2 regions of the Streptomyces sp. NPDC048461 genome follow, and region 1 is predicted to be linked to the other one. Evidence: predicted binding sites of a transcription regulator. Region 1 holds the regulator's gene; the other holds the start of a gene.
The links. Region 1 encodes HspR, which represses chaperone genes until heat shock. Its sites were predicted from a motif close to TTGAGNNNNNNNNNCTCAA; they were not measured.

Region 1 (14,176 bases):
CCAGCTCGTCGCCGCTGAGCGCGGAGAAGACCACGAGGTCGTCGAGGCGGTTGAGGAACTCCGGCTTGAAGGAGCTCCGCACCACGGTCAGGACCTGTTCCTTCTTCTGCTCCACCGGGGTGGCCGGGTCCATCAGGAACTGGCTGCCCAGGTTGGAGGTCAGGATCAGGATGGTGTTGCGGAAGTCCACGGTCCGGCCCTGGCCGTCCGTGAGGCGGCCGTCGTCGAGGACCTGGAGCAGGACGTCGAAGACCTCCGGGTGGGCCTTCTCGACCTCGTCGAGCAGCACCACGCTGTACGGGCGGCGGCGGACGGCCTCGGTGAGCTGGCCGCCCTCCTCGTAGCCGACGTAGCCGGGCGGGGCGCCGACGAGGCGGGCCACGCTGTGCTTCTCGCCGTACTCCGACATGTCGATGCGGATCATGGCCCGCTCGTCGTCGAAGAGGAAGTCCGCGAGCGCCTTGGCCAGCTCCGTCTTGCCCACGCCGGTCGGGCCCAGGAAGAGGAACGAGCCGGTCGGACGGTCGGGGTCGGCGATCCCGGCCCGGGTGCGGCGCACGGCGTCCGAGACGGCCCGCACGGCCTCGCCCTGGCCGATCAGGCGGCGGCCCAGCTCGTCCTCCATGCGGAGCAGCTTCTGCGTCTCGCCCTCCAGCAGGCGGCCGGCCGGGATGCCGGTCCAGGCGCCGACCACGTCGGCGATGTCGTCGGGCCCCACCTCGTCCTTGACCATGCTGTCCTTGGCGGTGCCGGTCTTGGACGCCTCGGCCTCCTCCTCGGTGGCCTCGGCCAGCTCGCGCTCCAGGCCGGGGATCTCGCCGTAGAGCAGCTGGGAGGCGGAGTCGAAGTCGCCGTCGCGCTGGGCGCGCTCGGCCTGGCCGCGCAGGTCGTCCAGGCGTTCCTTGAGCTCGCCGACCCGGTTGAGGGACTGCTTCTCCTTCTCCCAGCGGGCGGTCAGGCCGCGCAGGTCCTCCTCCTTGTCCGCCAGGTCCTTGCGGAGCCGCTCCAGGCGCTCGCGGGAGGCGGGGTCGGATTCGTTCTTGAGGGCCAGCTCCTCCATCCGCAGGCGGTCCACGGAGCGCTGGAGCTCGTCGATCTCCAGCGGCGAGGAGTCGATCTCCATGCGCAGCCGGGACGCCGCCTCGTCGACGAGGTCGATGGCCTTGTCGGGCAGGAAGCGGGAGGTGATGTACCGGTCGGACAGGGTGGCGGCCGCGACCAGGGCGCTGTCGTTGATGACGACCTTGTGGTGGGCCTCGTAGCGGCCCTTGAGCCCGCGCAGGATGGCGATCGTGTCCTCGACGGACGGCTCGGCGACCAGCACCTGCTGGAAGCGCCGCTCCAGCGCCGGGTCCTTCTCGATCCGCTCGCGGTACTCGTCGAGGGTGGTCGCGCCGACCATGCGCAGCTCGCCGCGGGCCAGCATGGGCTTGAGCATGTTGCCCGCGTCCATGGCGGAGTCCCCGCCGGCGCCCGCGCCGACGACGGTGTGCAGCTCGTCGATGAAGGTGATGATCTGGCCGTCGCTCGACTTGATCTCGGCGAGGACGGTCTTGAGCCGCTCCTCGAACTCGCCGCGGTACTTGGCGCCCGCGACCATCGCGCCGAGGTCCAGGGAGACCAGCCGCTTGTTCTTCAGCGACTCGGGGACGTCGCCCTTGACGATGCGCTGGGCCAGTCCTTCGACGACGGCCGTCTTGCCGACGCCGGGCTCGCCGATGAGCACCGGGTTGTTCTTCGTACGGCGCGAGAGCACCTGGACGACGCGCCGGATCTCCTGGTCCCGGCCGATGACCGGGTCGAGCTTGCCCTCGCGGGCGGCCGCCGTGAAGTCGGTGCCGAACTTCTCCAGGGCCTTGTACTGGCCCTCGGGATCGGGGGTGGTCACCCGCCGTCCTCCTCGTGCGTTCTGGAAGGCGGCCAGCAGCTTCTTCGCGCTCGCGCCCTGGCTGGAAAGTGCCTCACCGGCGGCGCCGCCCTTGGCGGCCGTGCCGATGAGGAGGTGTTCGGTGGAGAGGTACTCGTCGCCGAGCTTGCCGGCCTGCGCGTCGGCCTCCGCCAGTACGGCGAGCAGCTCGCGGGTGGGCTGCGGCGGCGCGACCGTGGAGCCGGTGACGCTGGGCAGGGCGGCGAGCAGCCGTTCGGCCGCGGTCCGTACGGCCACCAGGTCGGCGTCGGTGGCCACGAGCAGGTCGACGACGTTCTCGTTGTCCTCGCCGGCGAGCAGGGCCAGCAGCAGGTGCGCGGGGGTCAGGTCGGCGTGGCCGTCCTTGACGGCCCGGCCGGTGGCCGCGTTCAGCGCGTCACGGCTCTTGTTGGTCAGCTCGGCTTCCACTGCGTCCTCTCCTCTCCCCCAAGGGGTAACCCACTCACTCTGACAGAGTCAGCGTATGCAAAGTTGAGTCTATTCCACTCAAGGTGGAGAACGGTACTCGTTCGGGCACTCCACGGCCCCGGCCCGCGGGGACGTACCCTTCGGCCCATGTCCCACGACGTACTCAACCCGACGCCCGAGTACCTCGCCTTCTGGCGGGAACGGCACGTCTGCACGCTCACCACCCACCGCCCCGACGGATCCCCCCACGTGGTGCCGGTGGGCGTGACGTACGACCCGGAGGCCGGCCTGGCCCGGGTGATCAGCAACCGGCACAGCAGGAAGGTTCGCAACATCCTGGTGGCCACCGCCGCGGAGCCGGGCGGGACGAGGGTGGCGGTCTGCCAGATGGAGGGGCGCCGCTGGGCGACCCTGGAAGGACGCGCGCTGGTCCGTACGGACGAGGAGTCGGTCGCCGACGCGGTGGCGCGCTACGCGGTGCGCTACGGGCGGGTCCCCTCGCCCAATCCGGACCGCGTGGTCATCGAGATCGCCCTGGACCGGGCCATGGGGCGGGCCTGAGCCGCACAACTTTCAACTTGTCCGGTCGGGCACTGGACGCGGACATCACAACGGCGCCATCGTGGTCAGGTCCACGATGGCGCCGTTGTGTGGGGGTAGCGCCTGAGCGATCTGCAACGACGGGGGAATCGCTTCAGGCACTGCGGGGGGTGGCAGTGGTGATGTCGGGTTCGAAGAGCTGGTGATCGCGCTGATCAAGATTGACGAAGACCATTCCGTAGCGCACCTCGCAGCGGACCGGCTGCGGCGCGCCCCTCGGGCGGCGCAGGCAACGGTAGGCACGTACGTCCTCGTCCTCCTCGCGCACGACGACGATCGGCTGTCCGAACAGGGTGACCATCAGCGAGTCCCCGGAGTACGGGATCGCGGTGGCAAGGTCGATGAACTGCCATCCGGAACGGTAGGCAGAGGCCATTTCGCGGCGGAACCCGCGGTCGTCGGGGGTCATGCGTCCGACGTCTTCCCACCCACACCCCAGCCGCTGTCGGACTGCGCGCCGGTCGGCGCGATGCCCCAGCCGCTGTCGTCCTTGGGCGACGACGGTCCCCAACCGCTGTCGGCCCGGACGCTTCCCCAGCCGCTGTCGCTCTTGCCGGGTGTTCCCCAGCCGCTGTCATCACTGGTGACACCGGCCCCCCAGCCGCTGTCGGCGGGCGCGCTGCCCCAGCCGCTGTCCGCGAGCGAGATTCCACCGACAGCAGCAGCCGTAGAGAGAGCAATGGCAGCCACCGAGCGAAGCAATTTCTTGTACATGGTCGACGTTGTCCTCACTTGATGGATTCCTCTCCCCCGCATCTCAGACGATGACTGATCGAGCCACGCCATTGCCACCGTGGCGATGCATCATGTTCCTGTACATGCAGGACCCTGGGGGTGGGAGATTTGCCGATTATGCGCATGAACCAGACACATCCCCATGCGGTGACGGACCTGTGCGACGTGGGGGCGGAGCTGTACGCGAGCGCGCTCAGCTCCGGCCGGATCGCCCGCGAGGAGGTCGAGCAGGTGCCCTGCCTGCTGGAATTCGCGCTGCTGCACCCTGACCCGGACGACGACAACTGGCTCCGCCCGGTTCCACCCTCGGTCGCATTGGCGCAACGTCTCCACCCGCTGGAACGGGAGATCCTGCACCGCAGGCGCTCCTCCATCGAGCTCGCCGAAGCGTTTGAGCCATTCATGGCCATCAGCGCGCTCACGCCGGCGCCGACGCACGCGATCACCGTGCTGGAGGGATTCAACAGGATCAACGCGGCGCTCAACGTCGCCACCGCCGAGTGCCAGGCGGAGATGCTCACCATCCAGCCGGGCGGCGGGCGTTCCGAGAACATACTCAACCAGGCGATCGAGCGCGACCAGCCGCTGATCCGGCGCGGCGTGAGCATGCGCACCCTGTACCAGCACACCGTCCGGCACAGCCGGGGCACCATGGCCTACGTCGACCGGATGGCCAGCGGCAAGGTCGAGATCCGGACACTCGAAGAGCTGGTCGAGCGGTTGATCATCTGCGACGAATCGGTCGCTTTCATACCGGCCAGCGACGACCAGCAGATCGCCCTGGAGCTACGCCACCCGGCCCTCGTGCGCTACCTGGTCCGCGTCTTCGAACAGCTGTGGCGGCGGGCCACCCCCCTCAACGAGCAGATCCCGTACGACCCGACGCCCTCGGGGATCTCCGGCGTGCAGCGCTCCATCGCCCAGCTCCTCGTCGAGGGGCACGTGGACGAGGCCATCGCCCGCCGCCTCGGCATGAACGTCCGCACCTGCCGCGCGCACATCGCCAAACTGGCCACCGCCCTGGGCAGCGGCAGCCGCGCGCAGCTGGGCTACCTGATCGCCCAGTCGGGCATCCTCGGCCGCGTCTCGGGCCCCGCCGGCCGGCCCCCGCTGTGACGGGCCGGGAAGGGCCGCCGCGGCCCTTCCCGCACGCGCGAAGGCCCCGACCGGAACGTTCCGGTCGGGGCCTTCGCGTACGGCGTGCGTCAGTCCAGCGGACGCTTCGGCGTCGGACGCCACACCACCAGGGCGCTGCCCGGCTGCGGAGCCTGGTACGGGACCAGGTCGCGCCGGTACGAGGCGTGCACCTGGGCCTCGCGGGCCTGCAGCGCGGCCGCCGCGCCGTCCACCGCGGCGGCGAGCTCGGCCACGCGCTGCTGGAGCGCGGTGACCTGGTTCTCCAGCTCGATGATCCGCTTGATGCCGGCCAGGTTGATGCCCTCGTCCTGGGACAGCGCCTGCACCGTGCGGAGCAGTTCGATGTCCCGGGCCGAATAGCGCCGGCCGCGGCCCGCCGTGCGGTCCGGGGAGACCAGGCCGAGCCGGTCGTACTGCCGCAGGGTCTGCGGATGCAGACCCGAGAGCTGGGCGGCCACCGAGATCACGTAGACCGGGGTCTCGTCGGTCAGTTGATAGGGATTCCTGCGGCGGCCGTCCATGTCATGCTCCCTTCGCGGACTCGAACAGCGCGGAGCGCGGGTCCTCCGACCCGGTCGCCTCGCGGTACTTCTCCAGCGCCTCGCGCGCCTCGTCCGACAGCTCCGCGGGGACGGCCACCTCGACCGTCACCAGCAGGTCGCCGCGGGTGCCGTCCTTGCGGACCGCCCCCTTGCCGCGCGCCCGCATGGTGCGGCCGCCCGGCGTGCCCGGCGGCAGCTTCAGCGTCACCGAGGGGCCGTTCAGGGTCGGGACCTTGATGTCGGCGCCCAGGGCCGCCTCGGCGAAGGTCACCGGGACGGTCACCGTCAGGTTGTCGTCCTTGCGGCCGAACACCGGGTGCGCGTCGACGTGCACGACGACGTAGAGGTCGCCGCCGGGACCGCCGCGCTCGCCCGGCGCGCCCTTGCCCCGCAGCCGGATCCGCTGGCCGTCGGAGACGCCCGCCGGGATCCGCACCTGCATGGTGCGGGAGCTGCGGGCGCGCCCGCTGCCCTTGCAGATGTCGCAGGCGTGTTCCGCGATCAGGCCGCGGCCCTTGCAGTCCGCGCAGGGGTCGGTCAGGGAGAAACCGCCGCCGCTGCCCCGCGAGACCTGGCCGGTGCCGACGCAGGTCGGGCACACCCTGGGGGTGCCGTTCTTGTCGCCGGTGCCCGAACAGGCCTTGCAGGGGGCCTGCGAGGACATCCGGAGCGGGACCGTGGCCCCGTCCACCGCCTCCGTGAAGGAGAGGGTGACCTCCGACTCGATGTCCTGGCCCCGGCGCGGCTGGGTACGGGTGCCCGTACCGGCGCCGGCGCCGGCTCCGCCGCGGTTGAACAGGCCGCCGAACACGTCGCCCAGACCGCCGCCGAAGCCGCCGCCCGGGCCGCCCTGCTGCGGCTGCTGACCGCCGAAGAGGTCGCCGAGGTCGAAGTTGAACGAGCCGCCGCCCCCGCCCGGACCGGGACGGAAGCCCCCGTTGCCGAACAGGGAACGGGCCTCGTCGTACTCCTTGCGCTTCTTCGGGTCGCCGAGGATGTCGTTCGCCTCGGAGATCTCCTTGAAGCGCTCCTCGGCCGAGGCGTCGCCCTTGTTGGCGTCCGGGTGGAACTCGCGGGCGAGCTTCCGGTACGCCTTCTTGATCTCGGCCTCGGTGGCGTCCTTCGGGACACCGAGGACCTTGTAGTAGTCCTTCTCGACGAAGTCCTTCGTGTTCATCCCCGGTGTCCCTCCTCTCGTGCCTCTACGTGTGGTGCATCAGCCCTTGTCGGGGGCATCCGCGTCCTTGTCCGACGGCGCTTCGCCCTCCGCGTCCGCGGAGTCGGAGCCCGCGGACTTCGGGGTCGCGCCCGGCTGGGGCTCGGCCACCGCGACCCGTGCGGGACGGATCGTACGCTCGCCGATCCGGTAGCCCGGCTGCAGGATCGCCACGCAGGTCGTCTCGGTGACGTCCGGCGCGTACGAGTGCATCAGGGCCTCGTGGATCGTCGGGTCGAAGGGCTCGCCCTCCTTGCCGAACTGCTGGAGGCCCATCTTGGCGGCGACGGTCTCCAGCGATTCGGCCACCGACTTGAAGCCGCCGACCAGCTCGCCATGCTCCCGCGCCCGGCCGACGTCGTCCAGGGTCGGGAGCAGTTCGCTCAGGAGGGACGCGACCGCGACCTCCTTGACGGTGATCCGGTCCCGGTCCACCCGGCGACGGTAGTTCTGGTACTCGGCCTGGAGCCGCTGGAGGTCCGCGGTGCGCTCGGAGAGCGCCGTACGGGCCTGGTCCAGCTGCGCCAGCAGCGCGGTTTCCTGGCCGGCGGCCTGTGCGTCGTCCCCGGCCGGAGCCGGGGCCGCCTCCTCCTCCTTGGCGGAGTCGGCGGCCTCCGGCTCGTCGGGCGTGCCGTCGACGGGGACTTCGGGCTTCTCGTCGAACCCCGGGGTCTCCTCCGACATCAGGCAGCACCACCCTTCGGCTTCTCGTCGTCGACGATCTCGGCGTCGACGACGTCGTCGTCGGCCTTGGCCTGGCCCGCGTCACCGGCGGCGCCGGCCGCGCCCTGGGCGCCCTGCGCGTCGGCGTAGATCGCCTGGCCCAGCTTCTGGCTGACCGCGGCGAGCTTCTCCGTCGCGGTGCGGATCTCGGCCGTGTCCTCGCCCTTGAGGGTCTCCTTGAGCTCGGAGACGGCCGTCTCGACCTCGGTCTTGACGTCGGCCGGGACCTTGTCCTCGTTGTCCTTGACGAACTTCTCCGTCTGGTAGACGAGCTGCTCGCCCTGGTTGCGGGACTCGGCGGCCTCCTTGCGGCGCAGGTCCTCGTCCGCGTACTGCTCCGCCTCCTGGCGCATGCGGTCGACCTCGTCCTTGCCGAGCGAAGAGCCGCCGGTGACGGTCATCTTCTGCTCCTTGCCCGTGCCGAGGTCCTTGGCCGTGACGTGCATGATGCCGTTCGCGTCGATGTCGAAGGAGACCTCGATCTGCGGGACGCCACGCGGGGCCGGCGGCAGGCCGGTCAGCTCGAACATGCCGAGCTTCTTGTTGTACGCCGCGATCTCGCGCTCGCCCTGGTAGACCTGGATCTGCACGGACGGCTGGTTGTCCTCGGCCGTCGTGAAGATCTCGGACCGCTTGGTCGGGATCGTGGTGTTGCGCTCGATGAGCTTGGTCATGATGCCGCCCTTGGTTTCGATACCGAGGGACAGCGGGGTCACGTCGAGGAGCAGGACGTCCTTGACCTCACCCTTGAGCACGCCCGCCTGGAGGGTCGCGCCGATGGCGACGACCTCGTCCGGGTTGACGCCCTTGTTGGCGTCCTGACCGCCGGTGAGCTCCTTGACGAGCTCGGCGACGGCCGGCATGCGGGTGGAGCCGCCGACCAGGACCACGTGGTCGATCTCGGACAGCTGGATGCCGGCGTCCTTGATGACGTTGTGGAACGGGGTCTTGCAGCGGTCCAGGAGGTCCGAGGTGAGCTGCTGGAACTGGGCGCGCGTGAGCTTCTCGTCCAGGTGCAGCGGGCCCTCGGCGGAGGCCGTGATGTAGGGCAGGTTGATCGAGGTCTCCGTGGAGGAGGACAGCTCGATCTTCGCCTTCTCGGCGGCCTCGCGCAGGCGCTGGAGCGCCATCTTGTCCTTGGACAGGTCGACGCCGTGGCCGTTCTGGAACTGCTTCACGAGGTAGTCGACGACGCGCTGGTCCCAGTCGTCGCCACCGAGGTGGTTGTCGCCGTTGGTCGCCTTGACCTCGACGACGCCGTCGCCGATCTCGAGGAGCGACACGTCGAAGGTGCCGCCACCGAGGTCGAAGACCAGGATGGTCTGGTCGTCCTTGTCGAGGCCGTAGGCCAGGGCGGCGGCCGTCGGCTCGTTGACGATGCGCAGGACGTTCAGGCCCGCGATCTCGCCGGCTTCCTTCGTCGCCTGACGCTCGGAGTCGTTGAAGTAGGCCGGGACGGTGATGACCGCGTCCGTGACCTTCTCGCCCAGGTAGGCCTCGGCGTCCCGCTTCAGCTTCTGCAGGATGAAGGCGCTCATCTGCTGCGGGTTGAAGTCCTTGCCATCCAGGTTGATCTTCCAGTCAGTGCCCATGTGGCGCTTGACGGAGCGGATGGTCCGGTCCACGTTCGTGACCGCCTGGCGCTTCGCGACCTCGCCGACGAGCACCTCGCCGTTCTTGGCGAAAGCGACGACGGACGGCGTGGTCCTGGCGCCCTCGGCGTTGGTGATGACGGTGGGCTCGCCGCCTTCCAGAACGCTGACGACGGAGTTAGTGGTGCCCAGGTCGATGCCGACCGCACGTGCCATTTCGATTCCTCCAGCTGACTTGAGTGGAACAGACTCAACCATGCATGATCGTCGCGCGTGCGTCAACAGAGCTGAGTCGAGGCGACTCAACCTTTAGGCCTTCCTTACGCGCAACTACCGCCGGACCGGGCGCCACCGGGGCCGCGTGACACGGAACGCCCGGCACCTGCCGAAGGACGCACGGCGCGGACGCGCGGCAGCGACTCCCGGCGCCTGCCCACATGTACGCCCGGAACGCCCCGTACGCCCCGTACGCTCCGTACGCTCCGTACGCCGCGAACGCCCCGCACGCCCCGCACGGTGCGAGCGCTCCCCGCGCCTGCCGAAGCCTGCGCCGCCGGGGCCCGCGGGGGGCCGCCCGGGACGGCGTCCCACCCGAACGGCCCAGCCCGGGCACCCGTCCGGCCCCCGCCCGCCGCGCGGCGCGCCGGGCACGCCGCCGCCGTGCGGGACCGTTCCCGCATGCCTCTGACGCTCGCCGCCCTCCCCCTCCCGCGGCCGGCCCGGCCGCCGGCGAAACGGGTGCTCGACCTCATCGGGGCCGCGATCCTGCTGCCCCTGTGCGCGGTGCCGCTCGCCCTGGCCGCCGCCGTGCTCGCGACCGCGCACGGCCGGCGGGTCCTCGTACGGGAGCCCGCGGCGGGGCTCGCCGGCCGCCCGTTCCTGACGTACCGGCTGCGCACGGCCGGCGCGGGGCGGGCCGGAGCCGCGGTGGAGCGGTGCGCCCTCGACGGGCTCCCGCAGCTGCTCAACGTGTTCCGCGGCGAGATGTCGCTCGTCGGCCCGCGCCCGGAACCCCGTACGGATCAGCCCGAACGGCTTCTCGTACGCCCCGGAATGACCGGATTGTGGCAGGTGAGCGCGCGCTCCGACCTGCCCTGGGAGGAGATGGCCCTGCTCGACCGGCACTATGTGGAGAGCCATTGGCTGGGGATGGATCTCGCGATCCTCGCTCAGACCCCTCGCGCGGCCTACCGACAGAGGTATGCCTGAGCGACACAGATCACCGCACGCTCGCCTACATTGCGGCGCGGGGAATGGGTAACCTCAAGCCTTGACTCAATAAGTTACCGCTTAGTAGTCCCCGCCCGAGGAGCCCTTCCATGCAACTCGCCGCGATCATCGTGTCGCTGGTCCTGACCGTGGTCGGCGTCGCGCTGCTCGCACGAGCCGTGGCGCAGATCTACCGGTTCGTGAAGATCGGCCAGCCCGTACCGGCGGGCAGCCGTACGGACGACCCGAAGGCACGAACGCTCACCCTGGCCCGGGAGTTCCTCGGCCACAGCCGGATGAACCGCTGGGGCATCGTCGGCTTCGCGCACTGGTTCGTCGCGATCGGCTTCCTGACCCTGCCGCCCACGCTGGCGCAGGCGTACGGCCAGCTCTTCCAGGCCGACTGGACGCTGCCGGTCATCGGCGGCTTCCTGCCGTTCGAGATGTACATCGAGTTCATCGGCCTGATGACGGTCGTCGGCATCGTCGTGCTCATCGCGATCCGGCTGCTGAACCTGCCGTCGCGCGCCGGCCGCAAGTCCCGCTTCACCGGCTCGAAGGCCTGGCAGGCGTACTTCGTCGAGTACATCATCCTGACGATCGGCCTCGCGATCCTGGCCCTGCGCGGCCTCGAGGGCGCGATCCACCACGTGGACTCGTACGACCCGGCGTACTTCGTGTCGTACCCGCTGGTGCTGGCCTTCAAGGGGCTCTCGCTCGGCACCCTGCAGAACGCCATCTACTTCACCGCGATGATCAAGATCGGCACGTCGCTGGTCTGGATGATCGTCGTCTCGCTCAACACCAACATGGGTGTCGCCTGGCACCGCTTCCTCGGCTTCCCGAACATCTGGTTCAAGCGGAACGCCGACGGCGCGGTCGCGCTCGGCGAGCTCAAGCCGATGACGAGCGGCGGCAAGGAGATCGACTTCGAGGACCCGGGCGAGGACGACGTGTTCGGCGTCTCCCAGGTCGAGCAGTTCTCCTGGAAGGGCATCCTCGACTTCTCCACCTGCACCGAGTGCGGCCGCTGCCAGTCGCAGTGCCCCGCCTGGAACACCGGCAAGCCGCTGTCCCCGAAGCTCCTGATCATGTCGCTGCGCGACCACGCGCACGCCAAGGCCCCGTACCTGCTCGCGGGCGGCGGCAAGGACATGGAGGGCAACGAGAAGGCCACGGCGGAGCAGCTGAAGGACGTCCCCGCGGCCGCCCTCGCCGAGGCCGAGCGCCCGCTGATCGGGACGGCCGAGGAGAACGGCGTCATCGACCCGGACGTGCTGTGGTCCTGCACGACCTGCGGCGCGTGCGTGGAGCAGTGCCCGGTCGACATCGAGCACATCGACCACATCGTCGACATGCGGCGCTACCAGGTGATGATCGAGAGCGCGTTCCCGTCGGAGGCGGGCACGATGCTCAAGAACCTGGAGAAGAAGGGCAACCCCTGGGGCCTGGCCAAGAAGCAGCGCGTCGAGTGGACGAAGGAGGTCGACTTCGAGGTCCCGATCATCGGGAAGGACGCGGAGGACCTCTCGGAGTTCGACTACCTGTACTGGGTCGGCTGCGCGGGCGCGCTGGAGGACCGGGCCAAGAAGACGACGAAGGCCTTCGCGGAGCTGCTGAACATCGCGGGCGTCAAGTTCGCGATCATGGGCGGCGACGAGAAGTGCACGGGTGACTCGCCGCGCCGCCTGGGCAACGAGCCGCTGTTCCAGCAGCTGGGCCAGGAGAACGTGGCCATGCTGAACATGGCCTTCGGCGAGGACGACGAGGACCCGTCGACGAAGAAGCCGAAGTCGGCGAAGCGGATCGTCTCGACCTGCCCGCACTGCTTCAACACCATCGCGAACGAGTACCCGCAGCTGGGCGGCGAGTACGAGGTCATCCACCACACGCAGCTGCTCCAGCACCTGATCGACGAGGGCCGGCTGACGCCGGTGACGCCGGTCGAGGGTCTGATCACGTACCACGACCCGTGCTACCTGGGCCGGCACAACAAGATCTACACGCCGCCGCGCGAGATCATGTCGTCCGTTCCGGGCCTGCGCCAGCAGGAGATGCACCGCCACAAGGAGCGGGGCTTCTGCTGCGGCGCCGGTGGCGCGCGGATGTGGATGGAGGAGCGGATCGGCAAGCGCATCAACAACGAGCGCGTCGACGAGGCCCTGTCCCTCAACCCGGACATCGTCTCGACCGCGTGCCCGTTCTGCCTGGTGATGCTGACGGACTCGGTCAACGGCAAGAAGAACGACGGCCAGGCCAAGGAGTCCGTGCAGGTCGTGGACGTGGCGCAGCTGCTGCTGGAGTCGGTGAGGACCCCGGAGCCCGAGCCCGAGCCCGATCCTGTGGTCGAGCCCGAGCCGGAGCCGGTGGCGGCCGCGAAGGCGGAGCCCGCCACGAAGCCGGAGCCTGCCGCGAAGGCGGAGGCGCCTGCGGCCGCGGCCGCTGTGACGACGGTCGCCGTCAAGGCGGAGCCGAAGGCAGCGGCGGAGCCCGCTGCGGAGCCGGCCCCGGCGGCCAAGGCCGAGCCGGTGGCCAAGGCCGAGCCGGTCGCCACCGAGGCGGAGCCGAAGGCGGAGCCCACCCCGGCTCCCGCCCCGGCGCCCGCCGAGGCCGAGCCGAAGGCCGAGCCGAAGGCCGAAGCGGCGTCCGCCGCCGAGGCCGCGCCGAAGCCTGAGCCCGAGGCCAAGGCCGCGCCGAAGCCCGAGGCCGAGGCCAAGGCCGAGGAGCCCGGCGCCGAGCCCGAGGCCGAAGGCAAGCCCCAGACGGCGGAGAGCGGCAAGTAACCGCCCGCAGCCGCCCACCGCGACGGCCGGTCCCCCCACCCGGGGGGGGGCCGGCCGTCGCGCATTCCGCGGCACGGCCGGTGCAGCCGTACGACCGGCACGGCCCCACGGCGATTTCGCCCCACACCGGACATCGCGCGGGGGTGGGGACAACCCCCCGGGGATCCCCTAGGGGATGTCACAGGTCAGCCGCAAAGGCCGCGTGTTCCGGCCGCCCGTCCACCGGAACCCGCGGGACCAGGTACGTTCGATCACGTGGCTGGATTCAGGATCGGACGCGGCAGGGACAACAACCGCACCCCGCAACAACCCCCGCAGCAGCAGCCGTACGGTCAGCAGCAACCGCCGCCGCCGTACGGCCAGCAGCCCTACCCCCCGCAGCAGCAGTGGCCCTCACAGGCCCCGGGGGACCAGGGCGAGCCCGAGTACTTCGACCCGTACGGTCAGCACCCGCAGGGGCGCCCCCCGTACGGCCACGGAGCTCCCGGCTCGCCCGGCGTCCCCGCGCCCGGGCCGGCGTACGGGAACGACAACCCGGGGCACACCCGTGCGTTCTCCATCGGCGAGGACCCGTACGGCCAGGGCGCGACCTACCAGGCCGGCTCGGCCGCGGTGCCGTCCGGCCCGCGGCTGCCGTGGAAGGAACTGCTCCGCGGCATCGCGACCCGCCCGGGGCAGACGTTCCTCCAGATGCGCGACTTCGCCGTCTGGGGCCCCGCGCTGACCGTGACCTTCCTCTACGGGATGCTCGCGGTGTTCGGCTTCGACAACGCCCGTGAGGACGCCATCAAGGCGCCCCTCGGCTCGGCCATCCCGATCGTCCTCAGCACCGGCGCCGCCTTCGTGATCTGCGGGCTGATCCTGGGCGCGGTGACGCACACCCTGGCCCGCCAGATGGGCGGGGACGGCTCCTGGCAGCCCACCGTGGGCCTGTCGATGCTGGTGATGTCCATCACGGACGCGCCGCGCCTGCTGTTCGCCGTGTTCCTCGGTGGCGACAACATGGTCGTGCAGGTCCTCGGCTGGGCCACCTGGGTCGCGGCCGGCGCCCTGTTCACCTCGCTGATCAGCAAGTCCCACGACCTGCCGTGGCCGAAGGCGCTGGGCGCGTCCGCGATCCAGCTCATCGCACTGCTGTCGATCATCAAGCTCGGCACGCTGTAACGGCCGACCGGGCCGACCACCCCGCCGAACAAGCCGAAGGGCCCGCCGCGCAGTCACCTGCGCGGCGGGCCCTTCGTCCGTACGAAGCCGTTTCCGGTCCGGATCAGGCGTCGAGGACCTGGCCCTCGCGCTTGACCACG
Region 2 (15,934 bases), on a different contig from region 1:
CCGCTACCAGGACGCGTACGACCTCGACCTGGACACCCTGCGCCGCCGCGAGCGGATCCTGCGGCCCCAGCACATCTCCACGCTGTCCTCCGGGATCGCCTGCGCGATGGGCCTGCGCCTGATGGGCCGCTACCGGGAGGCCCAGACCCGGCAGGAACAGGGGGTCAAGCTCAACACCCAGGTCCTCGGCCTCGGCCACCCGCAGACCCTGCGCGCCGAACACAACCTCGGCATGTGCCTGCGCCGCTCCGGCGACATCACCGGCGCCGGGCTGCGGCTGCGGACGGTGTGGGAACGGGCGACGCGCGTCTTCGGCGTGGACTACCCGTGGACCCTGATGGTGGCCTCCGACTACGCCACCTACCTGCGGGAGTACGGGGACATCGGCGAAGCCCGCCGGATCTCCGAGGACGTGGTCCGCGGCTACCAGACGCAGCTCGGCCTCGCCCACCCGTACAGCATCGGCACGGTCGGCAACCTCGGGCTCGTGCTCCGCGCCCAGGGCGAGCGCGCCGAGGCCCTGAACCTCGCCGAGCAGGCCCTCGCCGGCATGCGGGGGGCGCTCGGCGACCGCCACCCCTGGACCCTGGGCTGCGCCCTCAACGCCACCGGGCACCGCAACATCACCGGCCGCCTGGAGGACGCGCTCGACCTCAGCCGGGAGACCCTGCGGACGGCCGAACGGGTCCTGGGCCCCGACCACCCCATGACGCTGAGCGCCCAGATCGCCCTGGCGGCGGACCTGCGGTCGGTACGGGAGGACGTCGAGGCCGGCAAGCACGAGGAGGCGGGGATCCGGTCGCTGACCCGCGTGCTCGGGCCGCAGCACGTCCACACGGTCTCGGCGAAGCAACAGACCCGCCCCTACTGGGACTTCGAACCCCAGCCGTAGCCCCGGAAAGGGGGAAGGCCCGGCCCCCTTCCGGGGACCGGGCCTTCCGTACCGCCGAGCCGCGCAGTGGCTAGGCCTCGAAGACCTCGTTCAGCAGCAGCTGCTGCTCCGCCTGGTGCCGCTTGGCCGAGCCCACCGCCGGGGACGAGCCGTGCGGGCGCGAGATGCGCCGCAGGCGCTCGCCCGCCGGGACCTCCGCGCCGACCGCCAGGTCGAGGTGGTCGATCAGGTTCAGCGCGATGAACGGCCACGCACCCTGGTTCGCCGGCTCCTCCTGCGCCCAGATGTACTTCGCCGCGTTCGGGAACTTGGCGATCTCCGCCTGGAGTTCCGCACCCGCCAGCGGGTACAGCCGCTCGATGCGGATGATCGCCGTGTCCGTGATGCCGCGCTTCTCCCGCTCGGCCTCCAGGTCGTAGTAGACCTTGCCGGCGCAGAAGACGACCTTGCGCACCGCGTTCGGGTCCACGGTGGCGTCACCGATGACCGGACGGAACGAACCGGTCGTGAACTCCTCCGCCTTCGACGCCGCCGCCTTCAGGCGCAGCATCGACTTCGGGGTGAAGACGATGAGCGGCTTGTGGTGCGGGTTGTGGACCTGCCAGCGCAGCAGGTGGAAGTAGTTCGACGGCAGGGTCGGCATCGCGACCGTCATGTTGTCCTGCGCGCACATCTGGAGGAAGCGCTCGGGACGCGCGGACGAGTGGTCCGGGCCCTGGCCCTCGTAGCCGTGCGGCAGCAGCAGCGTGACGCCGGACGTCTGGCCCCACTTCTGCTCGGCCGAGGAGATGAACTCGTCGACGACGGTCTGCGCGCCGTTGACGAAGTCACCGAACTGGGCCTCCCAGAGGACCAGCGCCTCGGGGCGGGCCAGCGAGTAGCCGTACTCGAAGCCCATGGCCGCGTACTCGGAGAGCAGCGAGTCGTAGACGTTGTAGCGCGCCTGGTCGTCCGCCAGGTACTGCAGCGGGGTGTAGTCCTCGCCGGTCTCCCGGTCGATCAGGACCGCGTGGCGCTGGCCGAACGTGCCGCGGCGGGAGTCCTGGCCGGACAGCCGGACCGGAGTGCCCTCCATCAGCAGCGAACCGAAGGCCAGGGTCTCGCCCATGCCCCAGTCGATGGTCCCCTCGTCGATCATCGACGCGCGGCGCTGCAGCTGCGGCAGCAGACGCGGGTGCACGGTGACGTGCTCGGGGATGTTGACCTGCGACTCGGCGATCCGCTTGACCGCCTCCTGCGAGATCGCGGTGTTCACGACGACCGGGAACTGCGGCTGCGCCACCGGGGCCGGCACGCTGGCGGCGGGCTGCGTGGCGGCCTCGCGGACCTCCGCGAAGACCTTCTCCAGCTGGCCCTGGAAGTCCTGGAGCGCCTGCTCGGCCTCTTCCAGGGTGATGTCCCCGCGACCGATGAGGGACTCGGTGTACAGCTTGCGCACCGAGCGCTTCTTGTCGATCAGGTCGTACATCAGCGGCTGCGTGAACGCCGGGTTGTCGGACTCGTTGTGCCCGCGGCGGCGGTAGCAGATGAGGTCGATGACCACGTCCTTGTTGAACGCCTGACGGAACTCGAAGGCGAGCCGCGCGATGCGGACCACGGCCTCCGGGTCGTCGCCGTTCACGTGGAAGATCGGCGCCTCGATCATGCGGGCCACGTCGGTCGCGTACATCGAGGAACGCGAGGACTCCGGGGCGGCGGTGAAGCCGACCTGGTTGTTGATGACCACGTGCACGGTGCCGCCGGTGCGGTAGCCGCGCAGCTGCGACATGTTCAGCGTCTCGGCGACCACACCCTGGCCGGCGAAGGCCGCGTCGCCGTGCAGGGCGACGGGCAGGACCGTGAAGTCCGTGCCGCCCTTGTTGATGATGTCCTGCTTGGCGCGGACCACGCCCTCCAGGACCGGGTCCACCGCCTCCAGGTGCGAGGGGTTCGCGACGAGCGAGACCTTGATCTGCTCGCCGTCCAGGCCGGTGAACGTGCCGTTCGCGCCCAGGTGGTACTTCACGTCGCCGGAGCCGTGCATGGACTTCGGGTCGAGGTTGCCCTCGAACTCGCGGAAGATCTGCGCGTACGACTTGCCGACGATGTTCGCCAGGACGTTCAGGCGGCCGCGGTGGGCCATGCCGATCGCGACCTCTTCGAGGCGGGCCTCGGCGGCCGAGTCGATGACGGCGTCGAGCAGCGGGATGACGGACTCGCCGCCCTCCAGGGAGAACCGCTTCTGGCCGACGTACTTCGTCTGCAGGAAGGTCTCGAAGGCCTCCGCGGCGTTCAGCCGGCGCAGGATGCGCAGCTGCTCCTCGCGCTCCGGCTTGGTGTGCGGACGCTCGATGCGGTCCTGGATCCAGCGGCGCTGCTTCGGGTCCTGGATGTGCATGAACTCGACGCCGGTGGTGCGGCAGTACGAGTCGCGCAGGACGCCGAGGATGTCGCGGAGCTTCATCATCGACTTGCCGGAGAAGCCGCCGACCGCGAACTCGCGCTCCAGGTCCCACAGGGTGAGGCCGTGCTCGGTGATGTCGAGGTCGGGGTGCTTGCGCTGCTTGTACTCCAGCGGGTCGGTGTCGGCCATGACGTGGCCGCGGACCCGGTAGGAGTGGATCAGCTCGAAGACGCGGGCGGCCTTCGTGACGTCGTCGTCGTGCGAGGCGTCGATGTCGCGGAGCCAGCGGACCGGCTCGTACGGGATGCGCAGCGCCTCGAAGACGTCGTCGTAGAAGCCGTTCTCGCCGAGCAGCAGGTTCGCGACGATCCGCAGGAACTCGCCGGAGGCCGCGCCCTGGATGACCCGGTGGTCGTAGGTCGAGGTCAGGGTCATGACCTTGGAGATGCCCAGCTTGTTCAGGGTGTCCTGCGAGGTGCCCTGGAACTCGGCGGGGTAGTCCATGGAACCGACGCCCATGATGACCGACTGTCCGGGCATCAGGCGGGGCACGGAGTGCACGGTGCCCAGGCCGCCGGGGTTGGTCAGCGAGACGGTGACGCCGGTGAAGTCGTCCATCGTCAGCTTGCCGACGCGGGCGCGGCGGACGATGTCCTCGTACGCCTGCCAGAACTCGAAGAAGTTGAGCGTCTCGGCCTTCTTGATGCCGGCGACGACGAGCTGGCGGTCGCCGTTCGGCTTCACCAGGTCGATCGCCAGGCCGAAGTTGATGTGCTCCGGCTTGACCAGGGTCGGCTTGCCGTCCTTCTCCGTGAAGGAGTAGTTCATCGTCGGCATGGCCTTGATGGCCTGCACCATCGCGTAGCCGATGAGGTGGGTGAAGGAGATCTTCCCGCCCCGGGCGCGCTTCAGGTGGTTGTTGATGACGATGCGGTTGTCGAAGAGCAGCTTCACCGGGACGGCGCGGACGGACGTGGCCGTCGGCACCTCCAGCGAGGCGTTCATGTTCTTGACGACGGCAGCGGACGGGCCGCGGAGCGTCACCAGCTCGGGGCCCGCGGGGGCCTCGGTGGCGGGCGCGGCCTTGGGGGCTGCGGCGGAGGGGGCGGGCGCGGCCGGAGCCGGTGCCGGGGAGGAGGGCGCGGCCGGTGCGGCGGCCGGGGCCTGGGAGGTGACAGTCACAGCAGGGGCACCAGAGGGGGTGGCAGGAGCAGGGGCAGGGGCCGGCACGGCCGCGGGCGCGGAGGCTGAGGTCGGCGCGGCGGCGGCGGGCGCCGCCCCCGTGGCGGCGTCGGCGGTCTGCGGGGCCGCGGCGACGGCGGGGGCGGCCTGTGCGGAGGCGCCGTCCGTCGTCGGGGAAGTCTTCGGCTCTTCGGCCTTCACGGGCGCGACGGCGCCCCCGGGCTTGTAGTCCGCGAAGAAGTCCCACCAGGCCCGGTCGACCGAGTTCGGGTCCTGGAGGTACTGCTGATAGATCTCGTCGACGAGCCACTCATTGGCTCCGAAGCTCGTGGCAGGGGTCTTCCCGCCCTCTGCTGCTTCGGTCGTGGTGCTCGAGTTACTGGGGGACTGTGGCGACACGGCGGCAACCGCCCTCTTCCGCTTCACAAGGTATGGACAGCGGGAATAAAGGCTACGCCTCCTGGGGGGCGACATGCAGACCGGGCGGGACATCCGTCACGTAGGTCACATCGAACGGCGGGTTTCGCCGCCCTGAATGGCGGGAAACAAGCGTGGTTCGGGTAGGGGGCACCCAGGTTGCGGCCCCCATGGCTTCGCACCCCTGACGGACCCCGGCTGGATGTGGCCGAGATCATGTCCTTCCCACTCGAACCCTACGTCAACACGGCGCTTGCGAGCTGCCCGGAAGCGTGACGAGGATGCGGCACCCCCGTGACGATTCGGCCACTCCGATGCGCCCGCCGTGCAGCTCCACGGCCCACCGGGCGATCGCCAGCCCCAGTCCGGTCCCGCCGTCGCCGCCCCGGGCGCTGCCCCGGTTGAACCGCTCGAAGACCCGGTGGCGCTCCGCCTCCGGGATGCCCGGGCCCTCGTCCCGCACCTCCAGGGCCAGGCTCCCGGGCGCGTCACCGGCCCGGGCGCGGACGGTGACCCGGCCGTGGGCGGGGCTGTGCTTGACCGCGTTGTCGATCAGGTTCGCCACCACCTGGTGCAGCCGCTCGGCGTCCGCGTACGCCGCCAGCTCGGACGGGAAGACGTCCAGGTGCAGGTGCACGTCGTTGCGGGTGTGCCCGCCGGAGCCGGAGGACAGCCCCGGCCGGCCGGCCGCCGCCAGCCCGGACTCCTTCAGCACCCCCGAGAGGTACGGCCACACCTCGAAGCGCCGGGCCCGCAGCGGGACCACCCCGTTGTCCACCCGGGAGAGGTCCAGCAGGGTCTCCACCAGCCGGCCCAGGCGCTCGGTCTGCTTCAGCGCGGTCCGCATGGTCTCGGGGTCGGCGGCCGACACCCCGTCCACCACGTTCTCCAGCACCGCCCGCAGCGCCGCGATGGGCGTGCGCAGCTCGTGGGAGACGTTGGCGACGAGCTCCTTGCGGTGGCGGTCCACGGCCTCCAGGTCGTCGGCCATCAGGTTGATCGTGGAGGCCAGGTCGCCCAGCTCGTCGCGGCGGCCCGCCTCGCGCACCCGGCGCGTGTAGTCGCCGCGGGAGATCGCCCGGGCCACCGTCGTCATGTCGTCGAGCGGCGCCGTCAGGCTGTGCGCGACGAACTGGGTGATCAGCATCGAGGCGATCACCGAGAAGACCGTGATGAACCGCAGTTCGGTGTCGGTGCGCAGCGCGACCATCAGCAGGCCCGTGGTGATGAAGACCGAGACCACCACGAGGGTGCCCAGCTTGGTCTTGATCGAGAAGGGCGAGAAGGGCCGCAGCCCCCCGGCGGGCCGCGGCTTCGGCCGGGGCCGCGGTCGCTGCCGCGGCCTCGTGGGCGGGGCGCTCACGCCTGCGCCGGGGTCTCCAGGGCGTACCCGACGCCGTGGACCGTACGGATGCGCTCCGCGCCGATCTTGCGGCGCAGGGCCTTGATGTGGCTGTCGACCGTACGGGTCCCGGACGCGTCGGCCCAGTCCCAGACCTCCGCCAGCAGCTGCTCCCGCGAGAGCACCGCGCGCGGGGTCCCGGCCAGGCACACCAGCAGGTCGAACTCGGTCGGCGTCAGGTGGACGTCCTCGGCCTGCACCCGGACCCGGCGCTGCGCGTGGTCGATCTCCAGGTCGCCCAGGCGCAGGGTGGCCCCGCGCGGGGCGTGCGCGGCGAGCGTGGCGCGTTCCACGCGGCGCAGCAGGACGTGGACGCGCGCGGCGAGCTCGCGCATCGAGAACGGCTTGGTCATGTAGTCGTCCGCACCGACCCCGAGCCCGACCAGCAGGTCGGTCTCGTCGTCCCGGGCGGTGAGCATCAGCACCGGCACCGGCCGCTGGGCCTGGACCCGGCGGCAGACCTCCAGCCCGTCGAATCCGGGCAGCATGATGTCCAGCACCAGCAGCTCGGGCAGCCAGCTCTCGGCCGCGGCCACGGCGGCCGGACCGTCCGCGGCCGTCTGCACCTGGAAGCCCTCGGCCCGCAGCCGGGCCGCGATGGCCTCCGCGATGGTGCGGTCGTCCTCGACGACGAGTACGCGGCGCTGGGCGCCGGGTGTCGCCGATGCGCCGTTGTGGCTGGTGTGCGTCTGTTCCATGTCCCGGTCCCGCCCCGTGAAGATCTGCGTGGTGGGGTGCAGCGTAGAGGAGCCACCGGCCTGCGGCTATGCGGGGTTCGGACAGGGCATTTGTACGGAAAGCGCTGGTCGGAGAGGGAATGTGCCGGGTGGGGAGGCCCCCGCCAGACCGGCCCGCGGACGGTCGCGTTCCGCTCCGGCGGGGGGCCGCCGGGGCTCCCGGGGAGAACCGGGGGAACGCCCTATGGCGCCTCCTCCGCGGTGAACGGGGGCAGCGCGTCCAGCACTTTGGCGAGGGCCGGGGGCTCGGCCCCCTGCTCGGCGGCCACCTCGTGGCCGTCGTGCACGACGGCGTGGGTGAACCCGTCGTAGACCGTGGTCGCGTTCTTCGAGAACCGCGGCAGCCGCGCGAAATCCGCCTCCCGCAGCGCGGCGGACAGGGCGGCGAGCCGGTCCGGTGCCAGCCGGCCGGAGCCGTCGGGGTCGGCCGCGCCGTCCAGCCGGGTCCAGGACCCGTCGCCCTTGACGATCAGCGTGTGGGTCCGGCCGGCGAAACCGCCGGACCGCGTGGCCCGTACGAGGGTCTCCCCGGCGGGGACGCTGCGGCCGGGGACCGGCGCGGGACTCGGGCTCGCGGCCGGATCCGGCGTGGCCCCCGGGGGCGCGCCGGTGGCCGGGACGGGGGAGGCGGAAGCGGTGGCGGCCGGGGAACCGGGCCCGCCGGAGGGGGAGTCGGGCGCCGCCGGGGCGGAGGGGCCGCACCCGGCCAGGAGCGCCGCGCCCAGCAGTGCGGCGGCCGTCACCGGCACCGTTCGTCGTGCTCGCACGCCCCACCTCCGCGGGTACTCGGGCCGAACCCCGAGTATGGAGTCCCCGCACCCGATCCGACAGCTCCCGGAGGCCGCCATCCGCCGCATCGCGCCCTGGCGCGTCGTGCCCGCGCTGACCGCCCTGCTCCTCGGCCTCTGGGGCCTGGAGCGCGGCGGCAGCCTGTGGCGCGACGAGTCCGTCACCTGGCAGGTGGCCCACCGGCCGCTGGGCGGGCTCTGGGAGCTGCTGGGTCAGGTGGACGCCGTGCACGGGCTGTACTACCTGATCCTTCACGGGGTCTTCCAGGTCTGGGACGGCGGCCTGTGGGCCCTGCGGCTGCCCTCCGTCGCCGCCACCGCCCTCGCGGCCGCCGGGGTGGCCGCGATCGCCCGCCGGCTCGCGGGGGAGCGGGCCGCGCTGATCGCCGGGGTCGGGTACGCCGTGCTCCCGCCGGTGCAGATGTACGCGCAGGAGGGGCGCTCGTACGCCCTGGTCGCCGCCGCCGTGGTGTGGGCGACGTACCTGATGCTGCGCGAGCGGTGGACGGCCTACGCGGCGGTGCTGCTGCTGGGCTGCTGGCTGCACGAGTTCGCCGTCCTGGCCCTGCCCGCCCACGCCGTCACCGCCTGGCGCTCGCGCGGCTGGCGGCTCGCGGCCGGGGCCGTCGCGGTCCTGCTGCTGCCGCTGGCCCTGGTCAGCGCGCGGCAGGCCGGGCAGCAGCTCGGCTGGCTGGGGCGGCCGGCCTGGCAGGACTGGACGGCGTACGGGGTGCTCGCGGTCGCGGTGCTGCTGCTGGGTCGTCCCTTTCGGATCTTGTCGGCAAGATCCGAAAGGGACGGCCCGGCCCGGGGCGCCGCGGAGCGGGACCTCGTACGGGTGGCCGTGCCGCTGGCGCTGCTGCCGCCCGGGGTGCTGATGGCGGTGTCGCTGGTGGACCCCTGGTACGTGGACCGGTACGTGCTCTACTCCCTGGCCGGACTCGCCCTGCTGGCCGGGGCCCGGCTGGCGGAGGTCCGGCTGTCGGACGTCCGGCCGGGGGCGGCCCGGACGGGGGCGGCCCGGACGGGGGTCCTGCGGGGCCGGTGGACGGCCCGGCGGGGGTGGCCCCGCCCGGTGGTGGCCCTGCTCGCCGCGCTCCTGGTGCCGTGCGCGCTCTGGTCGGTGTGGCTGCGGACCCCCGAGAGCCGCAAGGACGACGCCCTCGCCGTGGCCGCCGCCGTCCGCGAGGCGGCCCGGCCGGGCGACGCGGTGGTGTTCCTCCCGTCGCGGCGGCGCGAGTGGCTGCTCTCCTCGCCGCGGACGTACGCCGCGCTGCGCGACGTGGCCCTGGACCGCTCCCCGGCGGCCTCGCGCAGCCTCCAGGGCACCGAACTGCCCTCGGCGGAGCTGCGCGCGGCGCTCATCGCGTCGCCCCGGGTGATCGCGCTGCTGGACCCGGCCGACGAGCCGCTGGACCCGTACCCGCGGGAGGCGGTGAAGCGGCAGACGCTGGCCGCCTGGTTCGACCTGTGCTCGGTCACCGCGGTGCGGGGCGCCCGCGTCGCGGTGTACGCGGCCCCGGGCACCTGCGCGCCCTGACGGCGCGGGGCGGGCGGCGCGGGCGGGGGGCGGCGCGGGCGGGGGTTAACCCCACCCGGGGTCCGGGTACCGGCACCATCGGCCCGGGGCGCCGCGGCGCCGACGATGGGGACATGACCCTTCACGCCGCGTCAGTTCGCCCCGCCCCCGCCGCAGTCGCCGTCCTCGGCGCGGCGCTCCTGCTCGCCGGATGCACCTTCGGAGAGGCGGTCCGCACGTCGGTCGCCGCCGACGCCACCGTCACCGAGGCCGTCACGGCGGTCCGGCTGACGGGGGTCCGGTCCGGCTCGGTCGAGGTCACCACCGGGACGGGCCCGGGGGTCGCCGTGCGGCGCACCGTCCACTACCGCGGGGCCACCGCTCCGGAGGTCGGCCAGCAGGTGACCGGCGGCGTCCTGACGTTCACCTCCGGCTGCTCGCGCGACTGCTCCGTCGACTACCGCCTGGAAGTGCCGGCCTCGGCCGGGGTCACGATCGAGGCCGGCAGCGGCCGCGTCACGGTGACGGGCGTGGCCACCGCCGACGTCGAGTCGGCCTCGGGCGACGTGCGGGCCGACGCGATCACGGGCCCGCTGAAGGTCCGTACGTCCTCGGGCACGATCACCGCCACCGGGCTGGCCGGGCCGAGCGCCGACGTCCGCTCGCACTCGGGGGACGCCCGCCTGGACTTCACCCGCGCCCCCGCCTCGGTCAGCGCCGAGAGCACCTCGGGCGACGTCACCCTGAAGGTGCCCTCCGGCCCCTACCGGGTCGCCGTGTCCACCACCTCGGGCGACCGCGACGTCACCGTCCCCACCGACCCGGCGGCGGCCTCCCGCCTCACGGCGAAGACCACCTCGGGCGACGTCCGCGTGGGGGCGCTCGGCTGAGGGGCGCCCCGTACGCCCCGCACATCCCGTACGCGCCGTTCGTCCCGCGCGCCCGCCGGGGATCGCGGGACGGTCCTCAGGGGGTCCCCTCCGGGTCGTGCCGGATCCCCGGCGGGACCACGGGCAGGAGCAGCGGCCGCTTCGCCGACCGGCCGTCGCCGCTGGAGCGGCCGCGCAGCCGGCGGACGGCCCAGGGGCCCAGGAACCCGGCCGCCCAGCGCAGTTCGGCCGCCACGGCCGCCGGCGCACCGGGGAGCGGCCGGACCGGCAGCGGGTGCGTCCAGGCGTCGCTGCTGCCCGGTACGCCCAGCGCGTGCGCGGCGGCCGCGGCGATCCGCTCGTGGCCCAGGGGGCCGGCGTGCAGCCGGTCGGCCGTCCACAGCCGCGGGTCGGTGCTGACGGTGTGCCCGCCGGTCTCGACGACCGTCACCCCGTGCCGGGCCGCCGCGGCGCGGACGCGGGCGTTCAGGTCGGCCACGCGGGGCGCGAGGGGGCGGGCCATGGGGGCGATCCGGCCGATGTCGGGGAAGGCGAGCGTGGCCACGCGGGCCCCGGAAGCGGTGAGCGCGGCGAACACCGCCTCCAGCTCCCCGGCCACCTCCGCCGGGTCGAACCGGGGCCGGAGCAGGTCGTTGAACCCGGCGACGACGGTGGCCAGATCGGGCCGCAGGGCCAGGGCGGGCCCCAGCTGTTCGCCGCGGACCTGCCGGGCGAGGCGGCCGCGCACGGCGAGGTTCGCGTACTGCAGTCCGGGGCCGACGGCGGCGAGGTGCTCCGCGAGCCGGTCGGCCCAGCCGCGCAGTCCGGCGGCGTCGTCGCCGTCGCCGACGCCCTCGGTCTGGCTGTCGCCCAGGGCCACGTAGCGCGCGTACCCGGGGTACTCAGTGCTCGCCACGGGGCGCCTGCCTCTCCCGCAGGACCGCGGCGGTGCTCCGGCACCAGTCCCGGTGCTCCTCCTCGAAGGCCAGGCCGCGCCGGCAGGTGAGGTACGGGCCGATCGGCCGGCCGTGGCGCAGGAACTCCTCCTCGTCCGCGTCGCCGCGCAGGCGGACGAGCAGCTTGGAGAGCAGCTCGATCTTCGCCTCGGCGGCGGCCGCACGCGCGTCCAGCTGCTCGATCACCGGCCCCGTGCCGAGGCGGTCGACGGCCTGGACCTTGACCAGCAGGTCGTCCCGGATGAAGGAGGGCTTCGAGGGAACCGCCGCGAACCGCTCCAGCTCGGCGATGCCCGGGTCGGTGACGCGGAACAGCCGCTTGTTGGGCCGGGACTCCTGGACCACCTGCCGGCCGACGACCATCCCCTCGGCCTCCAGCTTGGCCAGCTCGGCGTACAGCTGCTGGGGCTGGGCGTGCCAGAAGTTCGCGACGCCCAGGCCGAACTCCTTGGCCAGCTCGTACCCGCTGAAGTCCCCGCCCAGCAGAGCCGCCAGCACGGCATGTCTCAAAGCCACCGCGGCGCCCCCTTCCGCTCTCTCGTCCGGACCCGCATCCTACTCATGAACAAGACTAGTCATGCTTTTGAGTATCTGGAGGGTCCATGGAAACCGCCGCACGCTTCCGCGCAGCCGTCGAGACGCGCGACCTCGCCGCACTGACGGAGCTGTTCACCGAGGACGTCCGCCTGTACAGCCCGGTGAAGTTCACCCCCTTCGAGGGCCGGCCCGCGGTGCTCGGCCTCCTCGGCGTGCTGCTGCGCACCTTCGAGGACTTCCGCTACGTCGGCAGCCTCGACGGCGCGGCCGAGACGAGCGCGGACGGCAAGGAGGCGCCGTCGCAGATCCTGATCTTCCGGGCCACGGTCGAGGGCAAGGAGATCCACGGCATCGACCTGTTCCAGCTCGACGGGGCGGGCCTGATCAAGGAGATGACGGTGATGGTCCGGCCCCTGTCGGCCGTCCAGACCCTCGGCGCGGCCGTCCTCCGCGGCCTCCAGGCCGACGGTCCGGCCCCCCGCCCCGCCTCCTGACCCCGGAGCGCCCCCGCCCTTCCCGCCCGGCGGGGGCGCTCCCCTCCCCCCTCCGTCCGTCCTCCCTCCCTCCGTCCGCCCCCGCCCGGCCGTCCCGGCACCGCCCGTCACCCGAGGTCACGGCGCGTTCGCCCGGGGCGAACGGGGTGGGGGGAACATTGAGGGGCTCACGTGCATTGAGTCGGCATAGCTCAACTTCACTGCCGGAGGGAAGATCATGGCTTCGACGTCCGAAACGCTCATCCTGCCCGTGCTGCCGCTCGACGACGAGGTCGTGCTGCCGGGGATGGTCGTGCCGCTGGACCTGTCCGACGCCGAGGTGCGGGGAGCCGTGGAAGCGGCCCAGGCCGCCGCGGGCGGCGGGAAGCCCCGGGTGCTGCTCGTGCCGCGGGTCGACGGGACGTACGCCGCGACCGGGGTGCTCGGGACCGTCGAGCAGGTGGGACGGCTCTCCGACGGCGACCCCGGGGCCCTCATCCGCGGCCGCGGGCGCGTCCGCATCGGGGCCGGCACCACCGGGCCCGGCGCCGCGCTCTGGGTCGAGGGCGAGAGCGCCGACGAGGACGTGGCCGAGCCGCTGCCCGGCGCCGTGGCCGAGCTCGTCAAGGAGTACAAGGCCCTCGCCACCAGCTGGCTCAGGAAGCGCGGGGCCTGGCAGGTCGTGGACCGGGTCCAGCAGATCGAGGGCGTCTCCGCCCTCGCCGACAACTCCGGCTACTCGCCCTTCCTGACGCTGGCCCAGAAGGTGGAGCTGCTGGAGACGGCCGATCCCGTCGCCCGCCTCCGGACCGCCGTCAAGGCGCTCAGCGACCACCTCGCCGAGCAGGACGTCGCCGAATCCATCGCCAAGGACGTTCAGGACGGCGTCGACAAGCAGCAGCGCGAGTTCCTGCTCCGCCGCCAGCTGGAGGCCGTCCGCAAGGAGCTGCGGGAGATCAACGGCGAGGAGTCCGGCGAGGAGTCCGACGACTACCGCGCCCGCGTCGAGGCAGCCGACCTCCCGGAGAAGGTCCGCGAGGCCGCGCTCAAGGAGGTCGAGAAGCTGGAGCGGTCCAGTGACCAGAGCCCCGAGGGCTCCTGGATCCGCACCTGGCTGGACACCGTCCTCGAACTGCCCTGGAACGAGCGGACCGAGGACCGGTACGACATCCGGGGCGCCCGCGCCGTGCTCGACGCCGAGCATGCCGGGCTGGGCGACGTGAAGGACCGCATCACCGAGTACCTGGCCGTCCGCAAGCGGCGCGGCGAGCGCGGCATGGGCGTCATCGGCGGCCGGCGCGGCGGCGCGGTGCTCGCACTGGTCGGCCCGCCCGGCGTCGGCAAGACCTCCCTCGGAGAGTCGGTCGCGCACGCCATGGGCCGCAAGTTCGTCCGGGTCGCGCTGGGCGGCGTACGGGACGAGGCCGAGGTGCGCGGACACCGCCGGACCTACGTCGGCGCCCTGCCGGGCCGGATCGTACGGGCCGTCAAGGAGGCCGGCTCGATGAACCCGGTGGTCCTCCTCGACGAGATCGACAAGGTCGGCTCCGACTTCCGCGGCGACCCCGCGGCCGCCCTGCTGGAGGTCCTGGACCCCGCCCAGAACCACACGTTCCGCGACCACTACCTGGAGGTCGAGCTCGACCTCAGCGACGTGGTCTTCCTCGCCACCGCCAACGTCCTGGAGTCCATCCCGGAGGCCCTGGCCGACCGGATGGAGCTCGTACGGCTCGACGGGTACACCGAGGACGAGAAGGTCGTCATCGCCCGCGACCACCTCCTGCCGCGCCAGCTGGAGCGGGCCGGGCTCGCCGCCGACGAGGTGGTCCTGGAGGAGGACGCGCTGCGCAGCCTCGCCGGGGAGTACACCCGCGAGGCGGGCGTGCGCACCCTGGAGCGGTCCCTCGCCCGGCTGCTGCGCAAGGTGGCCTCCCAGCACGAGCTGGGGGAGCGCGAACTGCCGCTGCGCATCGGCGCCGGCGATCTGCGCGGGCTGATCGGGCGCCCGCACCACGTTCCGGAGTCCGCCCAGGACCCGGCCGAGCGGCGCACCGCCGTTCCCGGCGTGGCCACCGGCCTGGCGGTCACCGGCGCCGGCGGGGACGTGCTGTTCGTCGAGGCCTCGCTCGCCGACCCGGAGACGGGCGCCGCCGGGCTCACGCTCACCGGCCAGCTCGGCGACGTCATGAAGGAGTCGGCGCAGATCGCGCTGAGCTTCCTGCGCTCGCACGGCGCGGAACTGGAACTGCCCGTGGCCGACCTGAAGGACCGGGGCGTGCACATCCACTTCCCGGCGGGCGCGGTGCCCAAGGACGGGCCGAGCGCGGGCATCACCATGACGGCGGCGCTCGCCTCGCTCCTGTCCGGACGGCAGGTCCGCACGGACGTGGCGATGACCGGCGAGGTCTCGCTGACCGGCCGGGTGCTGCCGATCGGCGGGGTCAAGCAGAAGCTGCTGGCCGCGCACCGGGCCGGGCTGACCACGGTGATCATCCCGAAGCGGAACGAGGCGGACCTGGACGACGTCCCGGCGGAGGTGCTGGAGGGGCTGGAGGTGCACCCGGTGACCGACGTACGGCAGGTCCTGGAGATCGCCCTGGTGGGGGCGGAGACGGCGGCGCCCACGGCGCCCGTGACCGCGGCCGCCTGACCGCGGCCGCCTGACCGGGGGCGGCCCGGCCGCCGTCCGGACGGCCCGGAGTCCCGCTGCGGCGGGGCCCCGGGCCGCCGGTGTGTCCGCTGCGAAATACTGGGCGCCCACCCCACCACCGAAGGAGCGGTACGTGCACGGGAGCGAAGACCAGGAGTTCCTTGCCCTGGAGCGGGAGCTGTCCGTCTTCCTCCGGCGGGCCCGGGCCTCCTCCGGGGAGATGGCCCGCGAGCTCCACCCCGAACTGGAACCCGCCGCGTACGGGCTCCTCACCCGCCTGGAAGCCGCCGGCCGCCAGCGGGCCACCGAGCTCGCCGCGTACTTCGGCGTCGGCAAGGCCACCATGAGCCGCCAGCTGCGGGCCCTGGAGGTGCTGGGCCTGGTGGCCCGCGAGCCGGACCCGGCCGACGGACGGGCCTTCCTGGTCGGCCTCACGGACGAGGGCCGCGAACGCTTCCTGCGGGTGCGGGACGCGCGGCGCGAGCAGTACATGCGCAAGCTCGCCGACTGGGACCGCGGCGAGGTCGCGGAACTGGCCCGCCTGCTGAACCAGCTGAACGCCGGAGCCGAATAGCAACAGCCGGTCCGCGCCCGCCCGGTCCGCGCCCGCCCGGTCCGCGCCCGCCCGGTCCGGGACCGCCCGCCCCTCGGGCGCGCCCGCCGTGCCCCCGCTCGGCTACAGCTCCGCGTACGCCGCCGACGCGTCGTCGTGGCGCTTGTGGCGGGCCCGCGGACGCGCCGGGTCGGACTCGACGGCGCGGACCCGGGCGATCAGGCCCTGCGCGCCCTCCTTCCGCAGGACCGCCAGGCACTGCGCCCAGTCGCCCTCCCCGAACGTGTCCGTCCACCGGCTCGCCCCGTCCGTCAGCGCGGCCACCGCCCGGACCTCGCCGCGCGGGGTGCGCCCCGTCACCGCGCGGGCCGCCACCGCCGGGTCCGCGGCCGCCGTGAAGAAACCGCCCTCCGCGTTCCGCAGCGCGTCCGTCGCGGCCACCGACCGGAGCACCTCCCGGGGCACCCGGTCCAGCCGGTCGTCGAGCACCGCCGTCACCGCGCCGTCGGGCGCCTGGAGGAGCAGGACGGAGTCCGAGAGCACCAGGTGCTCCACGTACGCCGCGTCCCACCGGAC

Region 2: the regulator HspR is predicted to act here: its motif matches at 12,353-12,371, upstream of lon (endopeptidase La).

The regions. Positions count from the first base shown of each region.
Region 1 covers NZ_JBVJGW010000009.1:265,973-280,148, forward strand. Annotated here, with positions in the region: gene clpB (ATP-dependent chaperone ClpB) at 1-2,335, opposite strand, end outside; gene ACZ6S8_RS18445 (pyridoxamine 5'-phosphate oxidase family protein) at 2,483-2,896, shown strand; gene ACZ6S8_RS18450 ((2Fe-2S)-binding protein) at 3,030-3,344, opposite strand; gene ACZ6S8_RS18455 (5'-nucleotidase) at 3,341-3,649, opposite strand; gene ACZ6S8_RS18460 (helix-turn-helix transcriptional regulator) at 3,794-4,786, shown strand; gene ACZ6S8_RS18465 (heat shock protein transcriptional repressor HspR) at 4,876-5,328, opposite strand; gene dnaJ (molecular chaperone DnaJ) at 5,330-6,526, opposite strand; gene grpE (nucleotide exchange factor GrpE) at 6,566-7,249, opposite strand; gene dnaK (molecular chaperone DnaK) at 7,249-9,096, opposite strand; gene ACZ6S8_RS18485 (sugar transferase) at 9,559-10,089, shown strand; gene ACZ6S8_RS18490 (heterodisulfide reductase-related iron-sulfur binding cluster) at 10,200-12,872, shown strand; gene ACZ6S8_RS18495 (Yip1 family protein) at 13,128-14,036, shown strand; gene ACZ6S8_RS18500 (phosphoribosyltransferase) at 14,140-14,176, opposite strand, start outside.
Region 2 covers NZ_JBVJGW010000001.1:237,507-253,440, forward strand. Annotated here, with positions in the region: gene fxsT (FxSxx-COOH system tetratricopeptide repeat protein) at 1-892, shown strand, start outside; gene ACZ6S8_RS01105 (multifunctional oxoglutarate decarboxylase/oxoglutarate dehydrogenase thiamine pyrophosphate-binding subunit/dihydrolipoyllysine-residue succinyltransferase subunit) at 963-4,856, opposite strand; gene ACZ6S8_RS01110 (HAMP domain-containing sensor histidine kinase) at 5,116-6,168, opposite strand; gene ACZ6S8_RS01115 (response regulator transcription factor) at 6,234-6,974, opposite strand; gene ACZ6S8_RS01120 (hypothetical protein) at 7,196-7,780, opposite strand; gene ACZ6S8_RS01125 (glycosyltransferase family 39 protein) at 7,818-9,341, shown strand; gene ACZ6S8_RS01130 (DUF4097 family beta strand repeat-containing protein) at 9,455-10,210, shown strand; gene ACZ6S8_RS01135 (SGNH/GDSL hydrolase family protein) at 10,287-11,105, opposite strand; gene ACZ6S8_RS01140 (PadR family transcriptional regulator) at 11,092-11,661, opposite strand; gene ACZ6S8_RS01145 (nuclear transport factor 2 family protein) at 11,748-12,176, shown strand; gene lon (endopeptidase La) at 12,394-14,805, shown strand; gene ACZ6S8_RS01155 (MarR family winged helix-turn-helix transcriptional regulator) at 14,939-15,379, shown strand; gene ACZ6S8_RS01160 (hypothetical protein) at 15,482-15,934, opposite strand, start outside.